One region of the Hafnia sp. CBA7124 genome, then DNA from elsewhere that is predicted to be linked to it. Evidence: predicted binding sites of a transcription regulator. Region 1 holds the regulator's gene; each other region holds the start of a gene.

The links. Region 1 encodes Fur, which represses iron uptake genes when iron is present. Its sites were predicted from a motif close to ATAATAATGAGAACNACTATCAA; they were not measured.
Region 2: exbB (tonB-system energizer ExbB) is a predicted target of Fur. The motif match lies at 2,321-2,343, and genes of this name have one in related genera.
Region 3: sodA (superoxide dismutase [Mn]) is a predicted target of Fur. The motif match lies at 5,718-5,740, and genes of this name have one in related genera.
Region 4: bfd (bacterioferritin-associated ferredoxin) is a predicted target of Fur. The motif match lies at 2,641-2,663, and genes of this name have one in related genera.

Annotation. Positions count from the first base shown of each region.
Region 1 covers NZ_AP017469.1:1,213,691-1,221,916, forward strand. Annotated here, with positions in the region: gene chiP (chitoporin) at 296-1,681, shown strand; gene chiQ (ChiQ/YbfN family lipoprotein) at 1,739-2,068, shown strand; gene CPY98_RS05670 (beta-N-acetylhexosaminidase) at 2,088-4,760, shown strand; gene fur (ferric iron uptake transcriptional regulator) at 5,030-5,479, opposite strand; gene fldA (flavodoxin FldA) at 5,799-6,326, opposite strand; gene ybfE (LexA regulated protein) at 6,448-6,723, opposite strand; gene ybfF (esterase) at 6,994-7,764, opposite strand; gene seqA (replication initiation negative regulator SeqA) at 8,040-8,226, shown strand, end outside.
Region 2 covers NZ_AP017469.1:3,405,761-3,413,986, forward strand. Annotated here, with positions in the region: gene hpaB (4-hydroxyphenylacetate 3-monooxygenase, oxygenase component) at 1-438, shown strand, start outside; gene CPY98_RS15645 (4-hydroxyphenylacetate 3-monooxygenase reductase subunit) at 458-970, shown strand; gene yddG (aromatic amino acid DMT transporter YddG) at 1,037-1,948, opposite strand; gene exbB (tonB-system energizer ExbB) at 2,423-3,289, shown strand; gene exbD (TonB system transport protein ExbD) at 3,294-3,728, shown strand; gene CPY98_RS15665 (ChaN family lipoprotein) at 3,807-4,688, shown strand; gene CPY98_RS15670 (energy transducer TonB) at 4,699-5,481, shown strand; gene CPY98_RS15675 (S9 family peptidase) at 5,623-7,716, shown strand; gene CPY98_RS15680 (TonB-dependent receptor domain-containing protein) at 7,770-8,226, shown strand, end outside.
Region 3 covers NZ_AP017469.1:4,293,042-4,301,267, reverse strand. Annotated here, with positions in the region: gene CPY98_RS19545 (AAA family ATPase) at 1-775, shown strand, start outside; gene CPY98_RS19540 (hypothetical protein) at 785-1,384, shown strand; gene CPY98_RS19535 (GntP family permease) at 1,693-2,994, shown strand; gene CPY98_RS19530 (glycerate kinase) at 3,014-4,150, shown strand; gene CPY98_RS19525 (CdaR family transcriptional regulator) at 4,205-5,416, opposite strand; gene sodA (superoxide dismutase [Mn]) at 5,815-6,441, shown strand; gene yiiM (6-hydroxyaminopurine reductase) at 6,584-7,255, shown strand; gene dsdC (DNA-binding transcriptional regulator DsdC) at 7,282-8,226, opposite strand, start outside.
Region 4 covers NZ_AP017469.1:4,148,804-4,157,029, forward strand. Annotated here, with positions in the region: gene rplC (50S ribosomal protein L3) at 1-383, opposite strand, end outside; gene rpsJ (30S ribosomal protein S10) at 416-727, opposite strand; gene CPY98_RS18850 (A24 family peptidase) at 1,138-1,884, shown strand; gene bfr (bacterioferritin) at 1,858-2,334, opposite strand; gene bfd (bacterioferritin-associated ferredoxin) at 2,407-2,604, opposite strand; gene tuf (elongation factor Tu) at 2,782-3,966, opposite strand; gene fusA (elongation factor G) at 4,037-6,151, opposite strand; gene rpsG (30S ribosomal protein S7) at 6,245-6,715, opposite strand; gene rpsL (30S ribosomal protein S12) at 6,812-7,186, opposite strand; gene tusB (sulfurtransferase complex subunit TusB) at 7,329-7,616, opposite strand; gene tusC (sulfurtransferase complex subunit TusC) at 7,635-7,994, opposite strand; gene tusD (sulfurtransferase complex subunit TusD) at 8,004-8,226, opposite strand, start outside.

The DNA of each region.
Region 1 (8,226 bases):
TTTACAATGCAATTATAAATATAATACTGTTTTTAAAGCGTATTTTAAGTTGCTCTCAGTGAAAGTGTGTCACATGTAACAAAACATTAAAATATGTGCACTAGCTCAAGAATTGACACAATTGTTTTACTTTTCATTTGATAATTCGCGTCGCGAAAAATAGTCTAAGACGGTAGATGAGCAATTGAGCTATTCACTCTACTACGAATTAACTTTTCCCCATTTTAGGGGTTTTGCGTCCTAGACAGGTGAACGTCGAGGGTCGCGTTTTTCAAAGTCAAAGAGGATCGATTTTATGGTTACGCATCGTTTGAAGCGCAACGCGCTAACGCTCGCCATAACTGGGGTGTTGTTGGGTAGTGGTTTTTATGCAATGCCAGAAGCTAAGGCTGAAGGTTTTGTTGATGATTCAACGCTGACGGGGGGTATTTACTACTGGCAACGTGAGCGTGACCGTAAAGATGTCACCACTGGAAACTACGAAACCAACCTGAATCATTCCACGTGGAACGCCAACCTAGATTTCTCATCCGGCTATGCAGCCGACATGTTTGGTATTGATGTTGCCGCATTTACCGCAATCGAAATGGCAGAGAACCATGATAGCGGGCATCCAAACGAAATTGCCTTCTCCTCGAAAAACAAAGGCTACGACGAAGACTACTCGGGTGATAAGAGTGGCATAAGCCTTTACAAAGCTGCTGCGAAATTTAAGTACGGCCCCGTCTGGGCGCGTGCGGGCTACATTCAGCCAACGGGCCAAACTTTACTGGCGCCACACTGGAGCTTTATGCCGGGTACCTATCAAGGTGCTGAGGCCGGTGCAAACTTTGACTACGGTGATGCAGGAGCGCTGAGCTTCTCCTACATGTGGACCGACAAATATAAAGCGCCATGGCATACCGAAGTTGATGGCTTCTATCAAAACGACAAAAAAACCGGCGTTTCTTATCTGCACTCATTGGGTGCCAAGTATGACTTCAAAAACGATTTCATACTGGAAGCGGCCTTTGGTCAGGCTGAAGGTTATGTCGATCAATACTTTGCAAAAGGTTCCTACAAGTTTGATGTCGCGGGTAATCCGATGACAACCAGCTACCAATTTTATGGCACCCGCGATCGCGTACATGACGGCGGTGTGAATGATATTTATGACGGAACCGCATGGTTGCAAGCGCTGACGTTAGGCTACAAAGTTGGGCAGTTCGACTTCCGCTTGGAAGGTACTTACGTTAAAGCGGAAGGTAATCAGGGCTATTTCTTACAGCGTATGACTCCAACCTACGCCTCTTCAAACGGTCGCTTGGACATTTGGTGGGACAACCGCTCTGACTTCAACGCCAACGGTGAAAAAGCCATTTTCGGCGGCGTGATGTATGACCTGAGCAAGTGGGATCTGCCGGGCTTCGCCATCGGTGGTTCTTATGTTTACGCATGGGATGCGAAACCAAGCACTGACCCGCAGTACGATCAAAGCCAGCGCGTGAAAGAAAGCGCCTACAGCCTGGATGCGATGTACACCATTCAGGACGGCCGCGCGAAAGGCACGCTGTTCAAACTGCACTTCACTCAGTACGACAACCATTCAGACAACCCAAGCTGGGGCGGCGGTTACGGCAACATGTTCCAAGACGAACGTGATGTTAAGTTCATCGTTATCGCACCGTTCACCATTTTCTAAGCCAAAGATTCTGCATGTTTAACTAAGCATGCAGAGTCATTTTGACGAGATAAAAACATGAAAAAAATTCTATTGGTTGTCGCTGCCGTTGTTGGATTAAGTGCCTGTGTGCAGCAATCTACTGCCCCTCAAGAAGATGCAAAGTTAAAACAAGCCTACAGCAACTGCATTAATACCGCTGAAGGTAACCCAGATAAAATTTCAGCCTGTCAGTCGGTGTTGGAAGTGCTGAAGCAAAGTAAAACGCATCAGGCCTTTGCCGAAAAGGAAAGCGTACGCGTATTTGATTACCAAAATTGTATTCAGGCGGCTAAAACCGGTGCTGGAGATAATTACCAGCAGGCCTGTAACAAAGTTTGGCAGGAAATTCGCAGCAACAATAACTGATTAAGGATGGGGCTTTAGGATGAGCAAATTTAAATTGAACACGTTGGCCGTTGCCGTTTCTGCACTGGGCATGCTCGGTTTTTCCGCAGCAAGCCAGGCAGATCAGCAAATCGTTGACCAACTGAGTCAGTTAAAAGTTAACGTGAAAGTCACCGACAACCGCGCGGCAGAGAACGGCGTCGATTGTGCCGCGCTGGGCGCTGACTGGGCATCGTGTAACCAATCGGTCATCACGCTAACCAGCGATAGTGATATTAAAGGCAATGACTGGGCGATCTATTTCCATAACCCACGTCAGGTTCTGGACGTGAAAAGCGATCAGTTCAAAATTACGTTTGTGACCGGTGACCTGCACAAAATTGAACCCACCGATAAATTTAAAGGGTTTACCGCCGGTCAATCGGTGGAAATTCCGCTGATTGGTGAATACTGGCAGTTGTTTGAAAGTGACATTATGCCGCGTTGGTACGTCACTTCTCAGGATGCTAAACCTAAGGTGATTGCCAGCACCGATACGGAAGATCTACGTCAGTTTGTGACGCCGTTTGCGGGCGATCTGTGGAAGCGCACCAAAGACGATAAAAATGTTCTGATGGTGCCTGAAACTCGCTTCGACAAAAACGCCGATGTGAAAGAGCTGCCAGCGCAGAGCCTGCGTGGCCAAATTATGCCAACGCCGATGGAAGTGAAAATCCATCAGCAGGACGTTGACCTCAGTAAAGGCGTTGCGCTGGATCTTACCGTTCTGAACAGCGCCACGGCAGAAGCCGCACAGCAGCGTTTCGCGCTGTTAGGTGTGAAAAACGATGCCAAAGGCTATCCAATCAAAACGGTGATTGCGGTTAATAACTTCAAAGGCGACTTAGCGGTTCCGGGGGCTTACGAGCTGAAGATCGGGCCAAAGGGGGCTGAAGTCATTGGTTACGATCAGGCTGGCGTTTTCTACGGCTTACAGTCCATCCTTTCTCTGGTGCCAAGCGATGGCAGCATGAAGATTGCAACCTTAGATGCGAAAGACGCGCCGCGTTTCCAATACCGTGGCATCTTCTTGGACATCGGGCGTAACTTCCATTCCAAAGAAGCGGTACACCGCCTGCTAGACCAGATGGCGGCGTACAAGATGAACAAATTCCACTTCCATCTGACCGATGACGAAGGCTGGCGTATTGAGATCCCTGGCCTGCCAGAGCTTATCGATGTGGGCTCAAAACGCTGCCACGATCTGAGCGAGAAAGAGTGCCTGCTACCACAGCTAGGCTCAGGACCTGATGCTAACAATAATGGTTCTGGCCATCTGTCTCGCGCTGAATATATCGATATCGTGAAATATGCTCAGGCACGTCAGATCGAAGTAATCCCTGAAATCGATATGCCTGCGCATGCTCGTGCGGCGGTGATTTCGATGGAAGCGCGTTATGACAAACTGAAAGCCGCTGGTGACGAGAAGGGCGCTAACGAATTCCGTTTGGTTGATCCTACGGATACGTCAAACACCACGTCTGTGCAGTTCTATGATCGTAAGAGCTATTTGAACCCATGCTTAGATTCCTCTAAGCGCTTTGTCGATAAAGTGATCGGCGAAGTGGCGCAGATGCACAAAGAGGCGGGGCAGCCATTAACCACGTGGCACTTCGGCGGTGATGAAGCTAAGAATATCCGCTTAGGGCCGGGTTATCAGGATAAGAATGGCAAGATTGAGCCGGGCAAAGGCATTATCGATCAGAGCAAAGAGGATAAGCCATGGGCGCAGTCTCAGGTTTGCCAGACCCTAATTAAGAGCGGCAAAGTGGAAGATATGGAGCATCTCCCAAGCCACTTTGCGATTGAAGTCAGCCAGATCGTCAATAAGCACGGCATTGAAAAAATGCAGGCGTGGCAGGATGGCCTGAAGGATGCCAAAGACGCGAAGGCATTTGCCACCAAGCGCGTGGGTGTTAACTTCTGGGATACGCTCTATTGGGGCGGTTTTGATACCGTAAACGACTGGGCGAACAAAGGCTATGAAGTGACGGTTTCTAACCCAGACTACGTCTACATGGATTTCCCGTATGAGGTGAATCCACAGGAAAATGGCTACTACTGGGGAACTCGCTTTAACGATGAGCGTAAGATCTTCAGTTTCGCGCCAGACAACATGCCACAGAATGCGGAAACTTCCGTAGACCGTGACGGCAATTTCTTTACCGCGAAAAGCGATAAGCCATGGCCGGGCGTTTATGGACTCTCAGCGCAGCTGTGGAGTGAAACCACGCGCACCGACGAAATGATGGAGTATAAAATTTATCCTCGCGTTATGACGGTGGCGGAGCGCGGATGGCATCGCGCGGGTTGGGAGCAGGACTACAAAGCGGGCCGTGAATATAAAGGCGGAGAAACCGACTTGGTCGACAAAAAATCTCTGCTGAGTGATTGGCAGCGCTTTGCCAACCTGATGGGACAGCGTGAGCTGGCGAAAATGGATAAAGCTGGTGTGGAATATCGCCTGCCGGTTCCTGGAGCAAAAGTTGTGGGCGGGAAACTGGAAGCCAACATTGCGCTGCCAGGGTTGGGGATTGAATACTCCGTAGACGGTGGCAAGCAGTGGCAGCGTTATGATGCTAAAGCTCAACCAACCGTTTCTGGCGACGTTCAAATTCGTTCAGTAAGCCCAGACGGCAAGCGCTATAGCCGCGTAGAACCGGTACAGGCGTGATATCGAGATAGGTACGCAAGGTATTCTCTGCTCCGGTGGGGTAGGGAATGCCGCAATAACGTATTAACGCAGTGATTTTTAATACCGTTTCATCATCATTATTGTTGCTATGGTACCTGCCGAAGCCATATGAGTGATTTAGTTGTGAGTTGCTTAGCCCCCTGCCTGAGGGGCTTTTTTTTGTCTGTTTTTCGACGAGAAAACGAAGATGGTGGATTTCAGGCAATAAAAAAGCGACCCTCAGGTCGCCTCATTACACTCGCGAGCGCTTACTCTCTGCCATCGTGCAGACTTTCGTCTTCGCGGCAATCACCTTCAGCGCAGTGGCCATACAGGTACAGGCTGTGGTTGGTCAGTTGGATACCATATTTTTTAGCGATTTCGTGCTGACGCTTTTCGATGGAGTCGTCGCTAAATTCGATCACTTTACCGCAGTCTAAGCAGATCAGATGATCATGGTGATGCTGTTGAGTCAGTTCAAATACGGATTTTCCGCCTTCAAAATTGTGACGAGTCACAATTCCAGCGTCGTCGAACTGGTTCAGTACACGGTAAACGGTGGCTAAGCCGATTTCTTCACCCATATCGATCAGCTTCTTATACAGATCTTCTGCGCTGACGTGGTGGCAAGTTGGATCTTGCAGAACTTCCAGAATCTTAAGACGCGGAAGCGTGACTTTAAGTCCAGCCTTCTTTAAAGCAGTGTTGTTATCTGTCATTCGGATTCTGTCCCGTTACTTAGCTCGAAGACGTTTAGGATAGCCTGCATTTGCTGCCTACGTTGCCCTAATTGTCACCGAACTGAAAATATAATTGAGATTCATTATAAGGCTGATGGCGGTAAATGGAAACCGCAGTGTGTTAACAACTTGGACGGAATTACAAGGTGGAAATAAAACGTAACACACTGACAAATATGTAACTCTGCTGGTGGCGGGGGCTAGAGCGGGAAAAATGAGTTACATAGATGTTGCAAGTTGCTTTCGCCAATCGCTGAAATACCCGCTGACTTATGCAGTCAGCGGGCACAATTTCAGATTAGCCAGCCAGCTCAGCCAAGCTCATCTCTTCGGAAATTTGTTTCACCCACGCATCAACACGCGTTGCGGTGAGTTCAGGCTGGCGATCTTCGTCAATAGCCAAACCAACGAAGGTTTTGTCATCAACCAGCGCTTTAGACGCTTCAAAATGGTAACCCGCCGTTGGCCAGTGACCAACGATAGTCGCGCCGCGTGGCTCGATCAAATCACGGATGGTGCCCATAGCGTCGCAGAAGTACTCTGCATAGTCTTCTTGGTCGCCGCAGCCAAACAGAGCAACCAGTTTACCGTTGAAGTCGATCTCTTCCAGAGAAGGGAAGAAATCATCCCAGTCACACTGAGCTTCACCGTAATACCACGTTGGGATGCCAAGCAGAAGAATATCGAATGCTTCGATGTCTTCTTTGCTGCTTTTGGCAATGTCATGAACTTCAGCAACGTCTTTTCCGAGTTGCTTTTGGATCATCTTAGCGATGTTTTCCGTGTTGCCCGTGTCGCTGCCAAAGAAAATGCCTACGATTGCCATGTCGCGTTTATACCTTTTATATCAAATAATTAAACTAGAATCTTGAGAAAGACCAGTACGTACTTTACGCACTATAGCACTTTAAACCGTATCGATTTGTCGTCATTGTGTGCTGGTGGCGTTAAGATTTTAAAATCTGATTGAGTAAAATTTGTTCAATCAATTCACTGCGGCTAATGTTTTGTTCCTGAGCCAAACGATTCAGCATTTCAACCGCTTCTTCGTTAATCTTTAGCTCGACGCGACGCAGTCCTTTCACTTTATCGCGGCGCAGTTGGTTGCGTTTGTTAATTCTTAGCTGTTCATCCCGAGATAACGGGTTAGTTTTCGGGCGACCCGGACGACGTTCATCTGCGAACAGATCCAGAGTCGTGCGGTCCGTTTGTTCTTTGGCCATATCAGGTAGCGGTACTACAAGGAGAATTTTGAATCTGCGTAACGAATCAGATCATGATTAACATACTAGGGCCATTCACCCTTTACCGGCACTATCCTTGAACAGCAAAACTGCCTGCCAGAATAATAGCGCGCCATAATACCCCAGCGCCCCCAGCTGCGACAATCCTTAATCTTACTTACCTCACTGATGAATGGTGATTTTTTCTACAGTGAGGCTGTCGTTAAGATTAAGTTAGGTCGTGAAGGCGACAAAATTAAGCTGTTTGACTTATTCATCGCTGTCGAGAAAACGGTGCAGCGTGCGTAGCACCAGCTCTGGCTTTTCTGCATGCAGCCAGTGGCCCGTACCGGCTACCACGTGAGCTTTAGCATGAGGAAACTGGCGCGCAATGGCGGCGCGATGAATATCTTGGATGTAGGGCGATAAGCCACCTTTGATAAACATCGCAGGGCCTTGGTAAGGCGTTACTTCTTGCCAGCCCACGATATTTTCGTATTGCTCCCACAGAACGGGCACGTTAAATAGCCATTCGCCCTCCTGAAAAGATTTCAGTAAAAACTGTATTACACCTTCTTCTTGGATGTAGCTGCGCATGATTTCAGCGGCCTCTTGGCGACGCGTCAGCCGTGCATCCGTCACTGCGTTGATAGCTGCAAAAATCGTATCGTGACGACGAACCTGATAGTCAACGGGCGCAATGTCCAGCAAGGCAAGGCGGCGAATACGCTCGGGGGCAAGTGCAGCTAACGTCATCGCGGCTTTTCCGCCCATTGAGTGCCCAATGACATCCAACTGCGGTAACGAAAGATCGTCGATCAACGCCAGTAAATCTTCGGCCATCGCGGCATAATCCATGCGCTCTGAGCGCGGCGAGTGGCCATGATTGCGCATATCAACCTGAATCACACGGCGATCGCTGCGCAAGTCTCGGCCCAATACGCCAAGATTATCCAGACTGCCGAATAAACCGTGGATCAATAATGCCGGTGGAAACTGGGCTTGCTGGGCTGGAATATGTTCGCGGTAGTTGAGTTTCATATCGTTAGGTCTATTCGTGGTGTCTATTCGCGGGCTTCATGCGCTAAACATGCGGCAACGGAGTGCGACAAATCTTATGTTGTAACAAATAGGTTACCACGACTAAGCATGATTGTTAGCCATCGAGTGTTATCCAGCAAAATTTAAGGGTATTCTTTCCATAAGTTTGGGAAAAAACTCACTGAATTGATCAGAGCATCGGGTTTACGCTATCCGCATGAGGCGTTTGACTTTATAATCCTGCTGATTAAGTCGTAAACCTGTATTGGATAATGATGAAAACTATTGAAGTCGACGAGGAGCTGTACCGCTACATTGCAAGCCACACGCAAAGTATCGGTGAGAGTGCTTCTGACATATTGCGCCGCCTGCTGAAAGTCTCTGAACATAAAGCCACTGCTGCTCCGGCTGTGACGCCTGCCGTCATCGCTGCGCCAGTGGCTGCTGCGGTATCTGCCCGTC
Region 2 (8,226 bases), 2.2 Mb from region 1:
CAAACCTACCGCGTCATGGCCCCAATGGCCTATGCCAAAATCAAAAACATTATCGAGCGCAACGTCACCAGCGGCCTGATTTACCTGCCGTCCAGCGCGCGCGATCTGAATAATCCAGAGATAGATAAATACCTCGCCCGCTATGTCCGCGGCTCAAACGGCATGGATCACGTTGAACGCATCAAGATTTTAAAACTGATGTGGGACGCCATCGGCAGTGAGTTCGGCGGTCGTCATGAGCTTTATGAAATCAACTACTCAGGCAGCCAAGATGAAATCCGTCTGCAATGTCTGCGTCAGGCACAAACCTCCGGCAATATGGATCGCATGATGGCTATGGTTGATCGCTGTCTGTCGGAATATGACCAGCACGGTTGGACCGTTCCACACCTGCACAATAACAACGATATTAATATGTTAGACAAGCTGCTGAAATAATCAGTAGCGGGAGGCCAGTATGTCTTTAGAAAATGAACACCGTCTACGTTTTCGCGATGCCATGTCCAGCCTATCGGCTGCGGTCAACATCGTAACCACCGATGGCCCTGCGGGTCGCTGTGGGATCACCGCCACCGCCGTCTGCTCGGTAACGGATACACCGCCGTCGCTGATGGTATGCATCAACAGTAACAGCGCGATGAACCCTGTTTTTCAGGAGAACGGCAAACTCTGCGTCAACGTGCTTAGCCATGAGCAAGAACTGATGGCGCGACATTTTGCGGGTATGACGGGAACCAGCATGGAAGAACGCTTTAGCTGGGATATCTGGACTAAAGGCATTCTCGGCCAACCGATGCTGCGCGGAACCCTAGCCAGTCTCGAAGGTGAAATTGAACAGGTACAAACTATCGGTACACATCTGGTGTATTTGGTGCAGATCAAACAGATTACGCTGAGTGAAGCAGGACACGGACTGATTTACTTCAAGCGCCATTTTCATCCGGTGATGCTCGAAGCCGTTGCAGTATAAACTCACCCTAGGCTAATCACATATTGGGCCAAGCAACATCACGTTTGCTTGGCCTTTTTTGGCCGGTTATTTAGCCGTTTTATTCCCCCGCTTCGGCTTGGTCGACAGCCAACAAATAATAGCGCCCGCTGTGACGGCGCAAACGCCTAGCCAGAACGTGGGCGGCAACAAAGAAGATAAAATTAGCGAGGCAAATAACGCGGAAAGGATAGGCGTGAAATAAGAGAGCGTCGCTAACAGATTAATATCCCCTCGAATCATACCGATATTCCACGCGGCATAACCAAAGCCCATCGCCGCACCGGCCATAGCGATATAAAACGCGCTGTGCAAAGAGATAGTAAAACTCTCAGCTCCGCCTAATAACCATTTAATCCACAAACAGACGGCGGTGAGCGCGAAGAACAGCGCCGCTGCATTTTGTCCATTGGCATATTTATTCGTCACAACGCAATACACCGCCCACAGGATCGCGCCAACAAAGGCCAATACATAACTAACCGGATGAGCAACGATATTCTCAGCCATCCCAGAAAGTGAGGCTAATGAACCGCCGCTTATCACCACTGTTACGCCTAATAAAGACAGCAACACACCCAGTAGTAAACTGATTTTTAGCCGGCCACCGCTACACAAAAAAGAGAGCAGCACGGTAAAACTCGGCCACAAATAGTTAATCACGGAAACTTCAATCGACTGAGCTCGCGTGGTGGCATAACCCAGCGCCAAAGAGAGGCAGACTTCATAGCTGGCAAACAAAGCGCCCCCAGCTAACAAATAAACCGGTTTAAAGGCGCGCAGTTTGGGAGAACCCAACAGAATGAAAAGAAATATAGAACCCGCCGTATAGATCAACGCGGCACCTGCTACTGGCCCAACGCCTTCGCTAACGTTACGAATCAGGCCAACGATGGTGCTCCAAAGCAAGATGGCCAAGATGCCACAAGCGTTGGCTTTCGTTCTGCTACTGCCATCCATACTGCCTCGCAGTGAATAAAAGAGAGAGAAAAATTTGTCCCAAAAAGATAGCGCTGATTGGGCAGCTCACGTTAAGCATTCTCACGTATTCAGATAGATAAATCCAACAACATCAGCATGGATATTATCTAAATAGCCATAAACAGTGGTGTAGTGGCACACATAAAATCAGCCGATTTATCGTCTAGCCTCAGGAAAAAAAGTATTAAGCACAATATGTTAAATTGAAAATTTATTTTCACCCAAAGAGAAAGCCACAAAAAGACAATATCCACACAATTTATATGACTTAGAAAAATAGACTTATGATCCAAAAGCATTAATTAACCTAAATTTATTCTTAATTCTAAAAATAATTACCCACCTAACTAAATGAGAATGATAATGAGTATCATTTGATCTAAATCTTTGCTAGCATCCTGTCCGCAATAAATGCAGTTCAATCCAATGAAAAAAATAAAACGGAGGCTCCGCATGGCATTAGCGGAAAACTTTTTGGCACAGTTCACCCTTTTTAACGGCAAGTTCAGCAGGATGCTAAAACAATCTGTGGCGCTATTCCTCAGCTTTGGTATAGCCGGATACGCAGGCGCAGACCCCCTTATTAGCGAGCAGGGAAGCAGCATTCAAAACGTTTCTACCGGTGGAATTTCATCGCTGGATCTTTCTATTTTCGGCATGTATCAGCAGGCTGATATTGTGGTGAAAAGCGTGATGATTGGATTAATCGTTATATCCGTTATCACATGGACCATCTTATTTGCCAAAAGTATTGCGCTACTGCGGGCTAAACAACAATTACGGCGCGAATATCGTTTACTGTTTCCATCTAATTCTTTATCCACGGCCTGTGAATTATCGCAGTCCTTCGCCGAGAACAGCATAAGCGCAGCCCTATTACGCGATGCTCAGGATGAAAAACAGCTTTCAACACACGCCTCCGATCTCAACGGTATTAAAGACCGAACCAATTTCCGCCTCGATCGTCGCGTTGCGGCCTATGGTCGCCAGCTTGCCAAAGGCAACGGCTATCTCGCCACCATTGGTGCCGTTGCACCGTTTATCGGCTTATTCGGTACCGTTTGGGGCATCATGAATAGCTTTATCGGCATTGCACATTCGCAAACGACCAATCTGGCCGTCGTTGCGCCGGGCATCGCCGAAGCATTACTCGCTACCGCCATGGGGCTGATTGCCGCGATCCCTGCCGTGGTGATTTACAACCTGTTCAGCCGCATGATTAACGAACATCGCGCACAGGTGGGAGATGCAGCCGCGCAAATTCTGTTGCTGCTGAGCCGCGATCTAGACCTTAACGCGCCCCAAAAGCAGGTGGGATAGCGGTATGGCACTGCACATTCATGATTATTCCGCTGGCGAATCCGCCGAAAGCCGTGAGATTCACGACATCAACGTCACGCCTTTTATCGACGTCATGCTGGTCTTGCTGATTATTTTTATGGTCGCCGCGCCGCTGGCTACCGTCGATATTCGCGTGAACTTACCAGCATCCTCGGCCCAGCCGCAGCCACGCCCAGATAAGCCGGTCTATCTGACCATTAAAGCAGATAAACAGCTTTATCTCGGTGATGCGCTAACCACCAGCGATCGGCTCAGCGAGCAGCTCAATGAGCAAACCAAAGCAGACAAGGACACCACCATTTTTCTGCAAGCAGACAAAGCGGTGGACTACGCCACGCTAATGACGGTGATGGATACGCTACGCACGGCGGGTTATCTCAAGGTGGGATTAGTCAGTATGGAATCGGTCGCGCCCTAACCTGCGTTGAGCTAATCCCGACTCATTATTAAACATTTTATAATATAGCGGCCAAGCGGCCGCCTTTAGGCCAAAGACATGAGCACACTATTTAGCCTTAAGTCTCTGATTATATTAGCCACATTAGCACTCAGTGCATGCAGCCAACCAACATTGACTCGACCATCACGCGCATCCGCGTTGAACGATGTAAACACCTTGGGCACCATCATCGATTTGCACAACGGTGAAACCCTAACCAGCCAGGAGCTACTCACGCGTATCGCGCCACAGCCACGGCTTATCGTCGGAGAAAAACACGATAACGCGCAGCATCACCTAATTGAAATGTGGTTGATCAAAAATCTACCGCAGCAGCGCCCACAAGGCAGCGTACTGCTAGAAATGCTGACCATCGATCAACAGCCGCGCGTCGATCAGCTCAAAAAATGGTTAAAAGACGATCCGATGGTGCGCGAAGGTCGTATTCAGACCTTGATAAACTGGCAACAAGGCTGGCCTTGGGAGATGTATCACGGCGTCGTGATGCAAACCTTGCGTGCCCCTTACCCTCTACTGGTAGCGAATCTCTCCCGCGAACAGGTGCAGTCTTTATATAAAAACCCACAGCTTCCCGCTGGAAAAATCTCCACCGCGCCACAGGTACAAAACGCGATTCGTGAAACCATCGTCACGATGCACGATGGGAAAATCGAACCCGCGCAGTTAAAAGCGATGCTCGCCATTCAACAGCAGCGCGATCGGTTTATGGCGCAGCAGCTTCTTGCAGCTCCAGCGCCAGCCATGCTGATTGCCGGTGGCTACCACGCAGCGAAAACCATGGGCGTTCCGCTGCATATGCAAGATCTCGCCCCCTCATCGCGCCCTATCGTTTTGATGCTGGCAGAGACAGGCATGAATATTACCTTGGCGCAAGCTGATTACGTTTGGTACGTCCCTCAGCCGAAAACTGAGCAGTAAGTAACCCACTATGGATATTCTCTATAACGCACAGCCTAAATGGGGCCGCTGGTTTATCTTCGCGCTGGCGGTTCATGGCACACTTTTAGCGGCATTAGTTTGGCGTCCATCGGATGCTACTCCGCCCTATCAACCGCCTCCGGCGGTAATGCTGCAATGGTCTGAAACCATCCAAGCACCGGCCTCCCCGACGCCGTTGCCGATTGGCATTGCTCAACAGCAGTCGGCGGCAGCAGAGGAAAAACAACAGGTTAAGGATAAAGCGCAGCCAAAGGTGGTGGTAGCCAAAGAAGCCGTCATTGAGGTGGCGAAACAGAAAAAGTCGGCTGACGGGGAAAAGAAAAAGCCGCGCCCGATAAATAAGATTAAAGATCAAACCAGCGATGCCAGCCATGCCGCCATAGCCAGCAACGCAGCACCTCAGGCAAATACGCTATCACCCAACATTGCGGCACCGTTCAACAGCGATGCCACCAAGCGTAATAGCGAAAAAGTCTCGTGGGAAAGTTTGGTTAAGGGTCATCTAAACCGATACAAAAAGTATCCTCTTGATGCCCGCCGACGCGCCCGTACTGGCCTCGCCGTGGTGACGTTCACCGTAAATGCGGCAGGTTTCGTGCAGGGTAATCAGCTCTATGCTTCATCCGGCACCATTTCGTTGGATCGTGAGGCGGTCGAAGTTTTAGAGCGTGCCCAACCGCTGCCAAAACCACCGGCGGAAATATTAAACGGCGGACTTTATAGCGTAAAAATGCCGATCAACTTTGATTTAGCGGAATTAAAACAGCAGTAAGTCATCGCGGCTGGCACTAATAAATCACTTATTTTCATGCTGAAATTTTCTGGCAGGGCACGCTATTCGCCCAAAAAACCAAAAGGACGCACCATGCGTGAATTGTGGCAAAAACTTTTGTTATTAATGACGCTCACGGCGATGTGCTCTTGGCACGTATCTGCCGCTGAATTATTTTCTCCTGAGCCATTGGCGGCAAATCTACAGCCGCCGCAGGCGCAGAAAATCCCCAAAACGCTCATCGAACATGGCGATCGACGTATCGACAACTATTTTTGGCTGCGTGATGAAAGCCGCGCCAATCCAAACGTGTTGCGCTATTTGCAAGATGAAAATCGTTATGCCAACGCGGTATTAGAACCGTATTCCGCACAGTACGACGCCTTATATCGCGAGATGGTCGGCCGCATGAGCCCTGAAGATCGCTCCGTGCCTTATCAACGTAACGGCTATCGCTATCAGGACGTGTATCTGTCAGGTAAAAATTTTGCCGTAACTCAGCGCCAGCCGCTGGCGGGCAGCGCCGTGTGGCAAACACTGATTGATGGAAATCTGCGTGCAACAGGCCAAGCTTACTATCGCCTAGGCGGTCTGGAGATGAGCCAAGATAATCAGATGATGGCCGTTGCCGAAGATACCCAAGGCCGACGCCAATACCGCATTTCGCTGCGAAATTTACATAACGGGCAGTGGCTCAGCGACGTTATCGAAAACACATCTGGCAATATGCTGTGGTCAAATGATGGACTTACCCTATTTTATGTCCGCAATCATCCACAAACGCTGGTGCCGTATCAGGTTTACCGCCACCGCGTTGGCACGCCGCTAACACAAGACCAGCTAGTTTATCAGGAAAATGACGGCGGTTTTTATCTTAGCCTGTCACGCTCGGCATCTGACCGCTACTTGCTAATAACCCTAAGCGCCAGCACGTCGTCTGAAGTGCGTTTATTAGATGCTGACCAAGCGGATACGCCGCCCGTATTATTTACCGCACGCCAGCCAAACGTTGAATATTATCTGGATCACTTCAACGACACGTTTTATCTGCGCTCCAACCGTGAAAATGCCAATTTTGGTTTATACCAAACCAACGCGATGGGTCATTCATGGCAGCCGTTAGTTGCCCCGCAGCCTAATAAAATGATCGAAGGTTTTACCTTATTCAAAGATTGGCTAGTCGTAGCTGAACGCAGTGATGGCCTGAGCCAGATGCGCAAAATCAACTGGAAATCTCACGCCGAAGACACCTTGCCCTTCGACGATGCCAGCTATATGGCATGGTTAGGCTATAACCCTGAGCCACAGTCCGATCGTTTACGCTACGGCTATTCGTCGATGACGACGCCAACGAGCACCTACGAATGGGATTTATCCAGCGGCAAACGCACGCTGCTCAAGCGTCAGGAAGTTAAAAACACGCAGCCACAGGACTATCACAGCAAGCGAATTTGGATCACCGCACGCGACGGCGTGAAAGTACCGGTGTCCTTGGTTTACAACAAAAAAATGTTCAAGGCCAAACAAAGCCCGTTACTGGTTTATGGCTACGGCGCCTACGGTATGAGTATGGATCCCGCCTTCAGCGCGAATCGTCTTAGCCTACTGGATCGCGGTTTCGTTTTCGCCATGATCCACGTTCGCGGCGGCGGCGAGCTTGGTCAGCAATGGTATGAACAGGGAAAACTGGCGAATAAGCCCAACAGCTTCAACGATTTTATCGATGCAACACACGGTTTGGTTGAGCACGGTTTTGGTCAGCCTGGTCGACTCTATGCCATGGGCGGCAGCGCCGGAGGGCTATTGGTTGGCGCGGTCATGAATCAACAGCCGGAGCTATTTAACGCCATTGTTGCACAGGTTCCTTTTGTTGACGTCGTCACCACCATGCTTGATGACACCCTCCCCCTCACGCTCGGTGAATATGATGAATGGGGAAATCCACATCGGCTGGCTGATTATCAGCAAATGAAGGCCTACAGCCCCTACGACAATATAAAGCCTATGCGCTATCCCAACTTATTAGTGACCACCGGCCTCAACGATTCGCAGGTGCAATATTGGGAACCTGCAAAATGGATTGCCAAACTGCGAGAGAATCAATTAGGAACCGGAAAAATATTATTACTGACCGATATGCAGGCTGGACACGGCGGTAAATCAGGTCGACTCAAGCGAGTAGAAAATACCGCGCTGGAATATAACTTTATTCTGGCCGTAGATAATCAACGCTGAGACAACCGAGCAAAGAAAATAAAAATAGACTGACAGTACCTTTAAGGGGACATATGAAACTCAATAAAATAGCCGGCGTGATCGGCTCGGGCATGCTATTGCTCAGCGCAAGCAGTTACGCACAACAAGCCAGTGAAGAAAGCAGCGGAGAAAAAAAAGGCTCAGCGGTATTTTCTCCACTTAATGTCTCGGCCGGTAAAATAACCAGCGAGCAAGAAGCCTTGGAAAAAACAGGGGCCGTCAGCTCACGCGACACCAATAAAAACTTAGAATCTCTCGACGCAACGTTACGCAGCATGCCCGGGACCTATACCCAAATCGATCCCGGCCAAGGCTCGGTTAGCGTGAATATTCGTGGGATGAGCGGTTTTGGCCGCGTAAACACCATGGTCGATGGCATTACGCAAAGCTTTTACGGCACCTCGACCTCCGGCACCGCCGTGCACGGCTCTACCAACAGTCAGGCTGGCGTGCTTATCGACCCCAACTTCCTCGTTGGCGTTGACGTGA
Region 3 (8,226 bases), 1.5 Mb from region 1:
ATGGATTGCAAATAATAGAACTCATGCGGCTCTGGCACGGCAAGATAACGATCTGGAAGAAGCTACCTTATATGATGTGTCTTTAGATCGGATTAGCAAATTTATTTTTGATGTATGCGATTTAGATATTCGTTTTCGTCTTGAGCGTAAACCACTAGCGATTTCACTTAATGTTAATGGGACGAATGTCAATTTTGATGTTCTTCCTGATGGACTAAAATCGATTATCGGCTGGGTTGCGGATTTAGCTCTCCGCCTTGAATCTATTCCTTGGCAAGAAAATCGCGATATCTTTTCCCAGCCTATTATCTTATTCCTCGACGAAGTTGATATTCATCTGCACCCTAAATGGCAGCGCCGAATTCTTCCTGCCATTCAAAAACTGCTACCAAATGCACAAGTGTTTGTCTCAACTCACTCACCTTTTGTAGTGGGCTCCGTTGAGGATGCCTTTGTTTACCGCCTGCCAGATCCTCAGAGAACGGTATGTAGAGATCCTGCATCGGCAGAGGTGATAACGCCAACGCCGTCTGCTGCAGGGAAAAGCTATCAGCTGATTTTAGATGAAGTGTTTGGCATTGAAGAGCAATTTGACGTTGAAACTGAAGCGTTGCTTGAAAAATTCTATCAGCTAAAAAAGGCTTATTTATCCAATCCACAAGATGATAGCCAGCTCGTTGCATTGGCGGCAGAATTAAGCAGCAAAGGCTCTGAAGTTGCAACTATTGTGAGCATGGAGCTGCGTCAAATAACGCGGTTGGTGAAGAAAGGTTAAATACCAAGTATGTATAAGTTTATCCGCAGTGAGTGCCCTGAGTACTTAGCCTTATGTTGGGAGTCACTCACTGCTCAACACCGTCAAGCCAAAGAAAATAACCCTAAACATAAGTTTGATTGGTATGCGGGTTTCAAATATGGCACGACACTAGACATACTATTCACAATGAATGTCGGTCATTGTGCGTTTTGTGACGGTGGCGGAATTGGCGAACAAAGCCGTAAGACCATTGAACATTTTAAGCCTAAAAGCCTTTTCCCAGATTTAGCTTATAAGTGGGAAAACCTTTACCCGTGTTGCGATCAATGCCAAAGCCAAAAGCGGGAGCGATTTGATCCTGACTTGCTCATTGCCGACGATATCGCTTATCAATTTGATGGCTACTTCATGCTCGATTACCGCACTGGCGCTATTGAGCCCTCCGCGGCAGTTGATTCTAATCATCAGAGACGTGCACAGGTCACCATTGAGCACTACGGGCTAAACTTACCAGAAAGGAAAAGAGGGCGATTGCGAGAACTGCAACACTATCAACGCCGAGACAAGGACGTAAGCCAACTTGATGATTTTAGCTATCGTTACTTTTTGCAGGATTACACTGATTAATAAATTCTATTTATGTAACTATAGCCTTGTATTCTAGCTATCGCTATGTTGCTGTCTTTTGACTTCAGGCATCGGAGTGTTTAGAAGCCATGAGGATTGTCTACTTTGCCTCGAAGAGCCAAAAGTACGATCGCCGTCACTTTGCGTTGTGCACTTATCCAAAAAATAAAACTTTTACTCTCTATCTTCTAGGCAATAGCACATACCTTCGGTTTGATTAATCCCTTACTATTAAAGCACCAATATATTGGTGAATATTACTCTTATAAAATACGTATATAAACGATAGAACATCTTGGGGAATAACAATGGAAGACCTACTGAGTTGGTATGGCGCCCTAATAGGGCTGTTTGTCGCAATATTTCTTATTCTAAAAAAATTCAATCCGGTATATTCATTATTTTTTGGCGCGATTGTTGGCTGTTTAATTGGTGGCGCTGATTTAAGTAAAACTATAAGCATTATTATTACCGGTACCCAAAGCGTGATGGGGACGGTTATTCGCGTCTTAGCCGCAGGTGTATTAGCGGGTGTGATGATGCAGTCGGGTGCTGCGGGTACGATTGCGCAGGCTATCGTTAAAAAAATGGGTGAGAAAAAAGCGATTCTTGCGCTTGCCCTAGCAACGATGGTGATCACCGCCGTTGGCGTATTTATCCCTGTTGCGGTGCTTATTGTGGCACCTATTGCGTTGGAAGTCGGCAATAAGATGGGGATCTCAAAGCTGGCACTGTTGCTGGCGCTCTCCGGTGGCGGTAAGGCAGGGAACATTATCTCGCCAAACCCAAACACGATAGCCGCAGCAAATGGTTTTCATATTAGCCTGAGCGATGTAATGATTGGCGGCTTTATTCCTGCACTTTTTGGGCTCGCGATGACCGTTATTGTTGCTTCCATGATTAAACATCGTGGGGTGATGGTCACAGATAAAGAAGCTAATTTAATTTCGTCTAAAACAGAGGGTGACGACCAAACAAGACCACCGTTGAATAAAGCCATTATTACGCCGGTGATTGCAATTGTATTATTGATGGTGAACCCGATTGGTTCTATTCTTAATATTGACGCGCTATCTCACTTTAAGCTTGATGCATTATATGTCCTGCCGTTTGCCGGTATTGTTGGCATGATAGCGATGGGACAAAAAAATAAAATAATATCCTATACAACCTCTGGCGTTGAAAAAATGACGGCGACGGTATTAATTCTGATTGGTGCGGGTGCGATTGCCGGGCTAATTGGTGCGTCAAACCTTTCAATGGAAGTTGTTAAATTAATCGATATTTCGGGCATTTCAGGCACTTTCTTAGCGCCAATATCAGGGATCCTCATGGCTGCCGCCACGGCTTCAACGTCAACCGGCGTCATTTTAGCAACAGGTACCTTCGGGACCGCCATTTCGCAGGTAGGGCTATCTCCATTGGCCTCTGCGGTGATGGTTCATACGGGTGCTACCGTCATTGACTCTTTACCACAAGGCAACTATTTCCACGTTACCGCTGACAGCATGCATATGTCGATTAGACAGCGTATGGCATTAATCCCTTATGAAGCGATGGTGGGCGGAACAATGACGATTGTGGCAACAATTATGTATGGATTCATCTAAGGGAATAACCATGAAAAGAATGAAGTTTGTTTTGGCTCCAGATTCGTTTAAAGAAAGCATGACCGCTAAAGAAGTGTGCAAGGCAATGGAAGCCGGGCTCAAAGTCGCATTCCCCGACGCTGAGTTCATCCATGTTCCGATGGCCGACGGCGGTGAGGGAACGGTTCAATCGTTGATCGATGCCACCGATGGCGAAATTTATCACCAAGAGGTTACTGGGCCGTTAGGTACGCCGGTTGAGGCGCAGTTCGGGATTATTTGGAGCCAGCAAACGGCGGTTATCGAAATGGCGTCGGCGAGCGGCATTCAATTCACCACCAAAGAAACCAAAAATCCGCTCACGGCAACAACCTACGGAACCGGTGAACTGATTAAGGCCTGTCTCGATAAAGGGATTAACAAGATCATTCTGGGCATCGGCGGCAGCGCCACCAATGACGGCGGGGCGGGTATGGCTGCTGCGCTTGGGGTTCGCTTCTTAGATAAAAATGGTTCACCACTGCCAGCGGGTGGTGGCGCGTTGGGCTCGCTGTGCAAAATCGATCTGGATGGCATAGATCCACGGCTGGCAGACGTCGAGTTTTTGGTTGCCAGCGACGTGACCAATCCACTGTGTGGCGACACGGGCGCATCAAAAACGTTTGGCCCGCAAAAGGGTGCTACACCAGAAACCGTGGTGATTTTGGACAGTGCTTTGGCTCACTATGCAGACGTGATCGATGCACAGTTGGGACGTCAAGTGAAAGACGTCCCAGGAGCGGGTGCTGCGGGGGGCTTGGGTGCAGGCTTGATGGCATTCACCCACTGCAAAATGGCGCGAGGCATTGATATCGTGACCCAATACTCAGGTTTAAATGAAAAGCTGGTGGGTGCCGATTACTGCTTTACCGGTGAAGGGGGCATCGACTTCCAAACCAAGTTTGGCAAAACGCCTTATGGTGTTGCTCAGGCGGCTAAAGCACAGGGAGTACCGGTTATTGCTCTGGCTGGCTATATCGGTGAAGGCGTGAGTGAGCTTTATAGCGAAGGTATTGATGCCATTTTTGGTATCGTGCCAGGCGCTGAGAACATTGATGCGCTGCTCAAGAATGGCTGCTCCAATGTTGAAAGAACCTGCGAAAATATTGGCAGACTGCTAAAGATTGCACGCGCGTAAATATACAGCCATAAGCCCATGAAAGAGCAATACGTTGATCGTATTGCTCTTTTTTTATTGGCCTGCTTGAGGAAGGTGGCTAATTGAATCCGCATCGCCGGCAGGGTAAAGGAAGCCGCTATCTAGCTGTAATGAGATATAAATCAGCAAGCGATCGTCAAAGTTATTGAGATCGAGCCCCGTAAGCTCAGAGATGCGGTGTAAGCGATATTCCAAGGTGTTGCGATGAATAAAGAGTGCCTTGGCGGTTGCGCTTGGTTGGACGTTATTCATAAACCATACGGTCAGTGTTTTTCTTAGTACGCCGTTGCTATCGATGGCTCGTAGCCGTGATAGGGGGCGAACCAGCTCTTTGGCTTGCCATCCGCCACGCAGGCTATCGAGTAAAACGGGCAGGATCAGGTCTTGATAAAAATAACTGCGCTGTTCTGGCGTGCGCTGTTTGCCTACCATCATGGTGGTGTAGGCCGTGCGGTATGAGCGCGCAATGCCGCTTTCATCTGGGAAGTAGTTGCCCAATGCGATTCTGATTTTCAACTGGCTATTTTTGGCTAATTTTTTGAGCAAAAGATTAATTTGGTTACGCTGACTTTCTGGCTCCCAGCGCCCGAGCGAGCTAAAAGCAGGTCTGAGAACCACCATCTGATTGAGCGAGACGATTGCCGCAAGATTATCGTGTTCGGCGGTGGTGAGTAACGTCTGCAACTGCTGAAGATCGACGATGGCACTATCCACGCCAAGCTGGCCGCTATCCACTTCTACCACCACAACAACGCGTGGCTGATTGAGATCTATCCCTAGGCGCTGAGCCCATTCCTGAAGCGCAGGAGAAAGTTTTTCGGCGCGAATAAGATTAAGCACTAACTCTTCGCGCAGGCGAGTATCTTGTGCCAGCATGTGCATCAGATGCGCTTGCTCCAGCATCATTTCTGCGGTCATGCACACCAGCTCACCATATCGCCTTAGCTCAGAAGGATCGCCGGTGAGCCCTATGACGCCAACAATTTCACCGTCAAAATGCAGAGGAAGATTCACGCCGGGGCGAACGCCGTGCAGGTGGCGGGTCATATTTTCATCAATATCGACAATTCTTTCCTGCGAGATAGCCAGCAATGCACCTTCGTGCAATTCACCAATGCGTTCTTGAGCGCCACTGCCTATTATTCTGCCCCGTGCGTCCATGACGTTAACGTTGCTATCGATGATTTTCATGGTTCGGTCCACGATATCCTGAGCAAGTCGGGTATCGAGATGGTAGGTCGCCATGCTGCGCTCCGTGTATGTTAAGTAGAATATTCCGAGCATACCGAGACGGATACCGGTAAACATTGTGCAAATGCACAATGTTTAAGATAGCAGTTAAGAGTTGCAAATGAAGTCACAGTTTTTTGCTCACTTTTAACTCGTTACCACTACATCGTGGGGCCATTGGCACTGGCAATCGCAACTATTGATATTAACGATGGTGTTAAAATTGAACGCGAACATCGGGCTGAGAGCCTTGCTAGGGCTGAATGTACGTGATTTTCCCGCCGATTTTAATAATACCCTTACCGCTTACAAGCGATTGATAATCATTTTCAATATCATTTAATTAACTATAATGACCAGACTGCTTAACCGGAGCGGATGTTTTGCTCCTTTGAAATCTGGAGAAGATGAATATGAGCTATACCCTGCCATCCCTACCTTATGCCTACGACGCATTAGAGCCTCACTTCGATAAGCAAACGATGGAAATCCATCACAGCAAGCACCATCAGGCCTACGTCAACAACGCGAACGCCGCGCTGGAGTCTCTGCCAGAATTAGCTAAATTAACCGCAGAAGAGCTGATTGCTCAGCTTGATAAAGTCCCTGCTGAAAAACGTACTGCGCTGCGTAACAACGCAGGCGGTCATGCAAACCACTGCTTCTTCTGGAAAGGTTTGAAACTTGGTACTGAGCTGAAAGGCGACCTAAAAGCGGCTATCGAACGCGATTTCGGCAGCGTCGATAAATTTAAAGAAGAATTTGAAAAAGCAGCGGCAACGCGCTTTGGCTCCGGCTGGGCGTGGCTGGTGTTGAAAGCAGACGGCAAACTGGCCGTGGTTTCAACTGCAAACCAAGATAGCCCGCTGATGGGCGAAGCGGTTTCTGGTGCTTCCGGCTACCCAATCGCGGGTCTGGATGTGTGGGAACATGCTTATTACCTGAAATATCAGAACCGTCGTCCAGACTACATCAAAGCGTTCTGGAGCGTGGTGAACTGGGACGAAGCAGCAAAACGTTTTACTGAAGCGAAAAAGTAATCGTCTGTACTCATTGTCCATAGTGAGACAGCTGTGATCGGAGCGTGGGGAAACCCACGCTTTTTTTGTTTTTAAACCCGATGGGAACGGTATAGTAAGGGTATTGTCATTTTCTTGATGAATCCGCTTTCGGGAGCTTTTCATGCACTATCCAACGATTTACACCGGTACCATCATTCCTTATGAAGGCAGCAAGCCGAGTGCAATTGGCAAACGTCAGGTTTCCGGTGGTGTGATGCTCAATCGCCTTGGGTTGGAAGGTGATGAACAGGCAGAGAAAAAAGTCCATGGCGGCCCCGATCGGGCGCTGTGTCAGTATCCGCGTGAGCATTATCAGTTTTGGCAACGGCAGTATCCCCAGCAAGCTGAGCAATTTTGCGCTCCGGCCTTAGGCGAAAATATTTCCACTGAAGGGATGACCGAAGAGAGTGTTTTTATCGGTGATATCTACCGTTGGGGAGAGGCGCTGATTCAGGTCACTCAGCCGCGTTCGCCGTGCTATAAACTCAACTATCACATGGACATCGATGAGTTTTCCGTGCAGATGCAACAAACTGGCCGCTGCGGCTGGCTGTATCGCATCGTTGGTGAAGGTATGGTCAGCGAAGATCAGCCGCTGGAACTCGTTTCGCGCAACAGCGACATCAGCGTGGCAGAAGCAATTTCTATCTGCTTCCATATGCCGTTTGACGAAGAAGAGTATCGCCGCCTGATGCGTGCGGCTGGGATCTCAGCTAGCTGGAGTAAAACGCTGCAAATGCGGGTTCTCAACGGCAAAATTGAAGATATGAATCGAAGGTTACTCGGGGTTTAACCCCTAGTATTTAACGCTTTTAGTATTTAACCTTCAGTATTGCCCGCCATCGTTTTAAGCCATTGAACAAAAACGTTGATCTTTGGCCACTGGCGCTCCGAAAGAGTTGAAATGTAGTAGCGTTGCTCGCACTGCATTTCAAACTCTGGGAAGGGCGCAATTAACTCTTGGCTCTCAAGCCGCTTGTTCACCAGATTTTTACGCCCCATCGCAATACCCACATGGTTCATTGCAGCGATCACCGCCAGATCGGAACGATCAAACCCCATACTTCGCTGATCTTCAGCGATATCAACGTTAAAATTCCGCGCCCATGAATGCCATTCACTTTCGTTGGAGTCATAGCTCCAGGCCTGACGATCGTGCAGCAACGTGCTTTGGCGCAGATTAAATGGCTTGCCGACGAGATCGTGCTGTTTGGCATATTCAGGGCTACACACCGGTATCATTGACTCATTCATCAGGTGCTGGCATGACAGGGTTTCAGGCGGTTTATCATCAAAATAAATCGCCAGATCGATTCCCGCGCCGTTGAAGTTAACCATCTCGTTGCCGGTTAAAATGTTTAAGCTGATCGCCGGATATTGTTTAGCAAAATCAGCCAGTTTAGGCACCAGCCAACATTGCGCGATCGAGGGGCGAGAATAAACCGTCAGCGTTCCCGACAGCTCCTGGCTTTTTATCTCAAGAATTTCTTGATTGAGATAGCTGAGAGAAGATTTTAGCGCCCAAAATACCCGCTCTCCTTCAGGCGTGAGCGCAATACGGCGATGAAATCGTTGGAATAGCTTAAATCCCAACTCTTCTTCAAGCTGATTGATGCGATGGCTAACGGCGCTAGGGCTTATCGATAACTCTTCCGCCGCGAGCGCAAAAGACTCATGTCTGGCCGCAACCTCAAAGGTATAGAGTTTTGATAGCTGATAGCCATTAAGCAGTTTGTTACGTGCGATGTATTTTGAATGCTCGAA
Region 4 (8,226 bases), 1.7 Mb from region 1:
CGGAAGTTCCAGCGCTTAACTGTGCCAGCAAAACCTTTACCTTTAGAAGTACCGGTAACGTCAACTTTTTTAACGTCAGCAAAAATTTCAACGCTAATGCTCTGACCTACGGTGAACTCTTCGCCTTCATTCAGACGGAATTCGCGCAGGGTGCGGCCAGCTTCTACGCCAGCTTTAGCGAAGTGACCAGCTTCTGGCTTAGATACACGGTTTGCTTTTTTAGCACCCGTAGTTACCTGTACAGCGCAGTAGCCGTCGTTATCCAGGCTTTTCACCTGAGTAACACGGTTTGCTTCGATTTCGATAACGGTTACTGGGATAGATACGCCATCTTCAGTGAAGATGCGGGTCATACCCACTTTTTTACCGACTAAACCAATCATTGTTTCAACCTCTCAATCGTTCAATGACCTGATTAACCCAGGCTGATCTGCACGTCTACACCAGCAGCCAGATCCAGACGCATCAGAGCATCAACGGTTTTCTCGGTTGGCTCAACGATGTCAACCAGGCGCTTATGAGTGCGAATCTCGTACTGATCGCGCGCGTCTTTGTTGACGTGCGGAGAAATCAGAACGGTAAAGCGCTCTTTGCGGGTCGGCAGCGGGATCGGACCACGGACTTGCGCACCAGTGCGCTTAGCAGTCTCGACGATTTCCGCAGTTGATTGATCGATCAGACGATGATCAAACGCTTTCAGGCGGATACGGATTCTTTGGTTCTGCATGAGACCAGAGCTCCAATTATTTTATAAACGTAAAAAATTACTCCTCACACCCATTTCGATTGATGGGGGAGTGTAATCGTTCAACATATAACCCCCATATCGGGAGTATTGTTCGATAGTCTAGGACTATCTCTGATTCAGAATCAGACTTACCAAGATTAGGTAAGCCCGCGCATTATACGTAAACCAGCTCAGGAAGCAACCTAAATGCGCAAAAATAGTGGAAAGGCTCTTACTCTATCCTGCCTGCACGATCTGATATCCTTCAAATACGCACGTATAAAATACCCGTCCGAGCCTTGAATTGCATGAAATTCATACAGCCCTGTGACAATGATTCCAATAAAATGTCCTCTATAGCTCAATATGCTCAGATATGATGGTGTGCATATTGAATGGAGGAAATACAGATGGAATTGCTCACGGATATCTATTCTTGCGTCATTTCTGATAGCGGAAAACGTGTAGCGCTATGTATCGTATTTGCTGTTTGCAGTGGTTGCGCCGCTTACATTGCAAGACAAGCGATACCTAGGCAAATTCTTTCTCCAGCTCCAACTGCTCTTCTCACTTTGGGCACGCCGTCGTTTTCTTCAATCTACAGAGGCAGCTTAAAGGCGCAAATCGGCTATGGACTGTTTTTTCTGGCTATATCCTTCTGGCCTCATATTAGTCTATCAATCGTGCCCATTGTTTGGCTAATCAGCTGGTTTCTCATCACCTTGTCTCTTTTGGATTTTCAGCATTACCTATTACCGGATATATTGACACTCCCCCTACTCTGGCTCGGCCTTTGTTTTAATGCATACACTAATGCGACTCCAATAGAACACGCCGTTGCTGGCGCAGTCGCGGGTTATATCTTTATTTGGTTTCTAGGCTGGATAACTAAGCATTTAGCAGGAAAAATGGGTATCGGATTAGGTGACGCTAAACTGTTGGCCGCACTCGGTGCATGGGCAGGGTATGAAAACTTGGCATTGATATCTGCCAGTGCGTCCTTTGGTGGAATTGTTTGGTGGGGAGTCCGGAGGTTTTGTTCACTGAAAAAGAACCACCCTCTGCCTTTTGGTCCTTGCTTGGCCATCGCCGGCTGGGTGGTTATTTTCGATATATTGCAATCATGGAAATTAAGCTTCTTCTTTAACCTGAGCTAATAGGTAATTTTGGATTCCCAGACGTTGGATAAGATCTAACTCAGTTTCCAGCCAGTCGATATGTTTTTCTTCATCAGACAGGACTTCAATCATAAGATCACGGCTGACATAGTCATGGACTGAATCTGCATAAGCGATACCTTCACGTAAGTTTTTTGCACCATCGAGTTCTAATTTAAGATCGGATCTCAACATTTCTTCCACGTCTTCTCCGATATTAAGTTTCCCTAAATCTTGAAGATTTGGCAGTCCTTCTAAAAAAAGAATTCTTTCGATGTAACGGTCAGCATGTTTCATCTCATCGATCGACTCGTGGTACTCAATGTCATTGAGTCGTGTGAGCCCCCAATTCTTAAACATACGGGCATGAAGGAAATACTGATTGATAGCTACAAGCTCATTTCCAAGTAGCTTATTGAGGTGGCCAATAACTTTTTTATCGCCTTTCATAAACAAAACCCTCCGCTTCCAGTTCTTTTAGTGTAGAACCAGAGTCTGAAGAGTCAAAAAATAACCCTACTTTTATGCCACGTTTATGAAGTTACTTTGAAGTACCGTGGTTTCCTCATCGAAAATCTCTCGAGCCTGACGGATACATTTGCCGCATTCAGATCCGAATGGAACTATTTTACGCAAATGATGGAGAGAGCTCGGCTGATATTTGCGGATTGCATGACGTATTGTTTTGTCCGAAATCCCATTACATAAGCAAACGTACATATTTTACTCTTTACTGATTTGATAATAAGAGTCTAAATAATAAACGTTATCATTTCAATAAAAGCATCTTATTTTACTGCTTATAAATCGTACTAATTTGAATCAGTTCATGTTTTTCTTGTAATAAAAAAGGGCGCCTAAGCGCCCTTTTACTGCATTTGGTTCAGAAGCTAAATATTAGCTCATTACCTTAGCAACAACACCAGCACCAACGGTACGGCCGCCTTCGCGGATTGCGAAACGCAGACCATCGTCCATTGCGATTGGGTGGATCAGGGTAACGATCATTTTGATGTTATCGCCTGGCATTACCATTTCCACGCCTTCTGGCAGTTCGATGGTACCGGTCACGTCAGTTGTACGGAAGTAGAACTGTGGACGGTAGCCTTTGAAGAACGGAGTATGACGGCCGCCTTCATCTTTGCTCAGAATATAAACTTCTGATTCGAACTTGGTATGTGGCTTGATAGAACCTGGTTTAGCCAGAACCTGACCACGTTCGATGTCTTCACGCTTGATACCACGCAGCAGAACACCAACGTTCTCGCCTGCACGACCTTCGTCCAGCAGTTTACGGAACATTTCAACGCCGGTACAAGTTGATTTAACGGTATCTTTGATACCAACGATCTCAACTTCTTCACCAACTTTAACGATACCGCGCTCTACACGACCGGTAACAACAGTACCACGGCCAGAGATAGAGAATACGTCTTCGATTGGCAGCAGGAATGGCTTGTCGATAGCACGTTCTGGTTCTGGGATGTAAGAATCCAGAGTTTCAGCCAGTTCTACGATCTTAGCTTCCCACTCAGCTTCGCCTTCCAGCGCTTTCAGAGCAGAACCACGGATGATTGGAGTATCATCACCTGGGAAGTCGTACTGAGACAGAAGTTCACGAACTTCCATTTCTACCAGTTCCAGCAGCTCTTCATCATCAACCATGTCGCATTTGTTCAGGAATACGATGATGAAAGGAACGCCAACCTGACGACCCAGCAGGATGTGCTCACGAGTCTGAGGCATAGGGCCGTCAGTCGCAGCAACAACCAGGATAGCGCCGTCCATCTGTGCAGCACCGGTGATCATGTTTTTAACGTAGTCAGCATGCCCTGGGCAGTCAACGTGCGCGTAGTGGCGTGACGGGGTGTCATATTCAACGTGAGAAGTGTTGATGGTGATACCACGTGCTTTTTCTTCTGGCGCGTTATCGATCTGGTCGAATGCACGTGCAGAACCACCGTAGGTTTTAGCCAGAACGGTAGTGATTGCAGCAGTCAGGGTAGTTTTACCGTGGTCAACGTGGCCGATTGTACCAACGTTAACGTGCGGTTTTGTACGTTCAAATTTTTCTTTAGACACGGCTTTATTCCTTACTCTTGTGCTCTCCCTTCATAGAGAGAGCACGGGATCAATGTTTTAAACTAGTAGCTTATTTGCCACGAGCTTCAATAACGGCCTGAGCAACGTTGTTCGGCGCATCATCATACTTCAGGAATTCCATGGAGTAAGATGCACGACCTTTGGTCAGAGAACGCAGCTGAGTTGCGTATCCGAACATTTCAGACAACGGCACTTCAGCGTGAATCTGAACGCCAGTAGCGTTAGATTCCTGACCTTTCAGCTGGCCACGACGACGGCTAAGGTCACCGATAACGTCACCAGTGTTCTCTTCTGGAGTTTCAACTTCAACCTTCATGATAGGCTCAAGCAGAACTGGTTTCGCTTTCTTAAAGCCATCTTTGAAGGCAAGAGAAGCGGCCAGTTTAAACGCCAGCTCAGAGGAGTCAACGTCATGGTAAGAACCGAAGTGCAGACGCACGCCGAGGTCAACAACCGGATAACCCGCCAGTGGACCAGATTTCAGCTGCTCCTGGATACCTTTATCAACGGCAGGGATGTATTCGCCAGGAATTACACCACCTTTGATGTCGTTGATGAACTCGTAACCTTTCGGATTTGAGCCCGGCTCCAGTGGGTACATGTCGATAACAACATGACCATACTGACCACGACCACCAGACTGCTTGGCGTGTTTACCTTCGATATCAGTAACTTTCGTGCGGATAGCTTCACGATAAGCAACCTGAGGTTTACCGACGTTCGCTTCAACGTTGAATTCACGCTTCATACGGTCAACGATGATGTCGAGGTGCAGCTCACCCATACCTGCGATGATGGTCTGGTTAGATTCTTCATCAGTCCATACGCGGAATGATGGGTCTTCTTTAGCCAGACGACCCAGAGCCAGACCCATTTTTTCTTGGTCAGCTTTGGTTTTCGGTTCTACTGCGATGGAAATTACCGGTTCAGGGAATTCCATACGCTCCAGAATGATCACGTTATCCGGATCACAAATGGTGTCACCAGTAGTCACGTCTTTCAGGCCGATTGCCGCAGCAATGTCGCCTGCGCGAACTTCTTTGATCTCTTCACGCTTGTTAGCGTGCATCTGAACGATACGACCAAAACGCTCACGCGCCGATTTTACCGGGTTAAATACGGTATCACCGGAGTTAACAACACCAGAGTACACGCGGAAGAACGTCAGGTTACCAACAAACGGGTCGGTAGCAATTTTGAACGCCAGAGCAGCAAATGGCTCTTCATCGCTCGCATGACGCTCAGCCGGAGTATCTTTACCGTCGTCCAGCATACCGTTGATTGCAGGTACGTCAGTCGGTGATGGCAGGTAATCAATTACCGCATCCAGCATCGCCTGAACACCTTTGTTCTTAAATGCAGAACCACAAGTAACAAGAATAATCTCGTTACGCAGTACGCGTGAACGCAGGGCAGTTTTGATTTCTTCCTCGGTCAGCTCTTCGCCGCCCAAGTATTTATCCATCAGCTCTTCAGAAGCTTCTGCTGCAGACTCAACCAAATTCTGGTGCCATTCAGCAGCCAGCTCAGCCATATCAGCTGGGATCTCTTCGTATTCGAAGGTCACGCCCTGATCGGCATCGTTCCAGTTGATCGCTTTCATTTTCACCAGGTCAACAACACCGGTGAAACCTTCTTCAGCGCCAATTGCCAATTGAAGCGGAACAGCGTTCGCGCCCAAACGGGATTTAATCTGGCCTACAACTTTCAGGAAGTTAGCACCCATGCGGTCCATTTTGTTAACGAACGCAATGCGTGGAACTTTGTATTTATTAGCCTGACGCCATACGGTTTCAGACTGTGGCTGAACACCACCAACCGCGCAGTAAACCATTACCGCACCGTCAAGAACACGCATGGAACGTTCAACTTCGATGGTGAAGTCAACGTGCCCTGGGGTGTCAATGATGTTTACGCGATGCGGTTCATACTGCTTAGCCATACCTGACCAGAACGCAGTAGTTGCAGCGGAAGTGATGGTGATACCACGTTCTTGTTCCTGTTCCATCCAGTCCATGGTGGCAGCGCCGTCATGAACTTCACCGATTTTATGGTTTACACCGGTGTAGAAAAGGATACGTTCGGTAGTAGTAGTCTTACCGGCGTCGATGTGTGCGCTGATACCGATATTACGGTAGCGGGCAATGGGTGTTGTACGAGCCATTTGATTCCTCTATTCCTAGGACGTTCAAGTTAAGTTACCCACAGCGGGCGGCTTGCTTGAAGCGCCCGCTTGGTGACTAACACTATGAAGGGATTACCAACGATAGTGAGCGAACGCCTTGTTGGCTTCGGCCATACGGTGAACGTCTTCACGTTTCTTAACTGCAGTACCTTTGTTTTCTGCAGCATCAGAAAGTTCGTTCGCCAGGCGCAGAGCCATGGATTTATCACCGCGTTTACGAGCAGCTTCAACGATCCAACGCATTGCCAGAGCATTACGACGAACCGGACGGACTTCTACTGGTACCTGATAAGTAGAACCACCAACGCGACGGGATTTAACTTCGACGGTTGGGCGGACGTTGTCCAGGGCTACTTCAAAAGCTTCCAGTTCGTTTTTACCAGAACGCTGAGCCAGGGTCTCCAGCGCGGTATATACGATTGCTTCTGCGGTAGATTTTTTACCATCTACCATCAGGATGTTTACAAATTTAGCCAGCAGTTCTGATCCGAACTTAGGATCCGGCAGAATTTTACGCTGACCAATGACGCGACGACGTGGCATGGAAATACTCCGTTGTTAATTCAGGGTTGTCCAAAACTCTATAGTTCGAGTTTGACATTAAAGTTAAAACGTTTGGCCTTACTTAACGGAGAACCATTAAGCCTTTGGCTTCTTCACGCCGTATTTGGAACGTGATTGCTTACGGTCTTTAACGCCGGAGCAGTCAAGCGCACCACGAACGGTGTGGTAACGAACACCTGGCAAGTCTTTTACACGACCGCCACGGATCAGGATCACGCTGTGTTCCTGCAGGTTATGACCTTCACCGCCGATGTAGGAGGTAACTTCAAAACCGTTAGTCAAACGCACACGGCAAACTTTACGCAGTGCGGAGTTTGGTTTTTTAGGAGTGGTGGTATATACGCGAGTACATACGCCACGTTTCTGCGGGCAAGCTTCCAGCGCAGGAACGTTGCTTTTAGCAACCTTCATGGAGCGTGGTTTGCGTACCAGCTGATTAATTGTTGCCATTAATAGCTCCTGGTATTTGCTTCGTTTTTTGCTTCGTAAACAAGTGTGATAAATCTCCCCATAAAGCCATGGGCAAAATATGAGGACGCAGAATTTTATGGCTGCCCAGTATAGGTGTCAAGAAATATACAAGATCGCATTCTCACCAAGATACTTGCTGAAGGTGTTTGGCACTCAGTTCAACGAACTGATTATAGTCTAACAACACGATATTGGATGAAATTCGAGCACTCAAACCTCGAGCAATAACATCGACATTCAGCGCATATAGGGATGTGGAGGCAGAAATGAGCTTTTCAAGGGCATGGGTATTTGCTAGCCCGCACAGAACACCATCCTGAAGAAGCACGATAGCGTCATTATTGCCCACAATAGCGCAAAGAGTTGTCAGATCTGCTGAGGTTGGAGACTTTGCCAGCGTATGTAACATGTAAAATATCACCAAAGGCTAAAAGGTTAGCACAACATCGCGTTGTTCAAGATTTTGTCGAATCTGTGCCGCAGTTCGCAGTTGAACGTCGATAATCCACTGCTCATTGTCATGTAAACCTCTTTCACGCAGTGACTCGGAACAGATATAAACGTCTTCAATATCGTAAAGCGGCATCACGCCAAAGGTTGAAACATAGTCTCGACAAAGAATTTCAGCCGGTTTTTGATTGGGCAAAAGTTGGAAAACACCATCCCCAATAAAAAACACCTGAATATCTTCACTGAAAGCAGAAGCAGCCAGCAATGCATCCAGCCCTTCACGTCCTGCGCTTGATGTATGCGGAGGCTGAGTAAAAATAAAAGCTAAACGTTTCATCCCATCCCCTCAGAATTGCATGATGCGATCGCAGGTCAATGCGGCTTCAGCCAGTGAACCTAACCCACTCAAGACAAAGCCATCCTGCAAATTGGCGGCAGGTAAGCCCAATTGTGCAGCCTCATCTTTCGAAACCACACCGCGACGCAGCGCTGCCGCGACGCACACATTCAGCACCACGTTATGTTCCTGCGCTAATTTCTGCCATGCACGAACCAAATCGAACTCATCA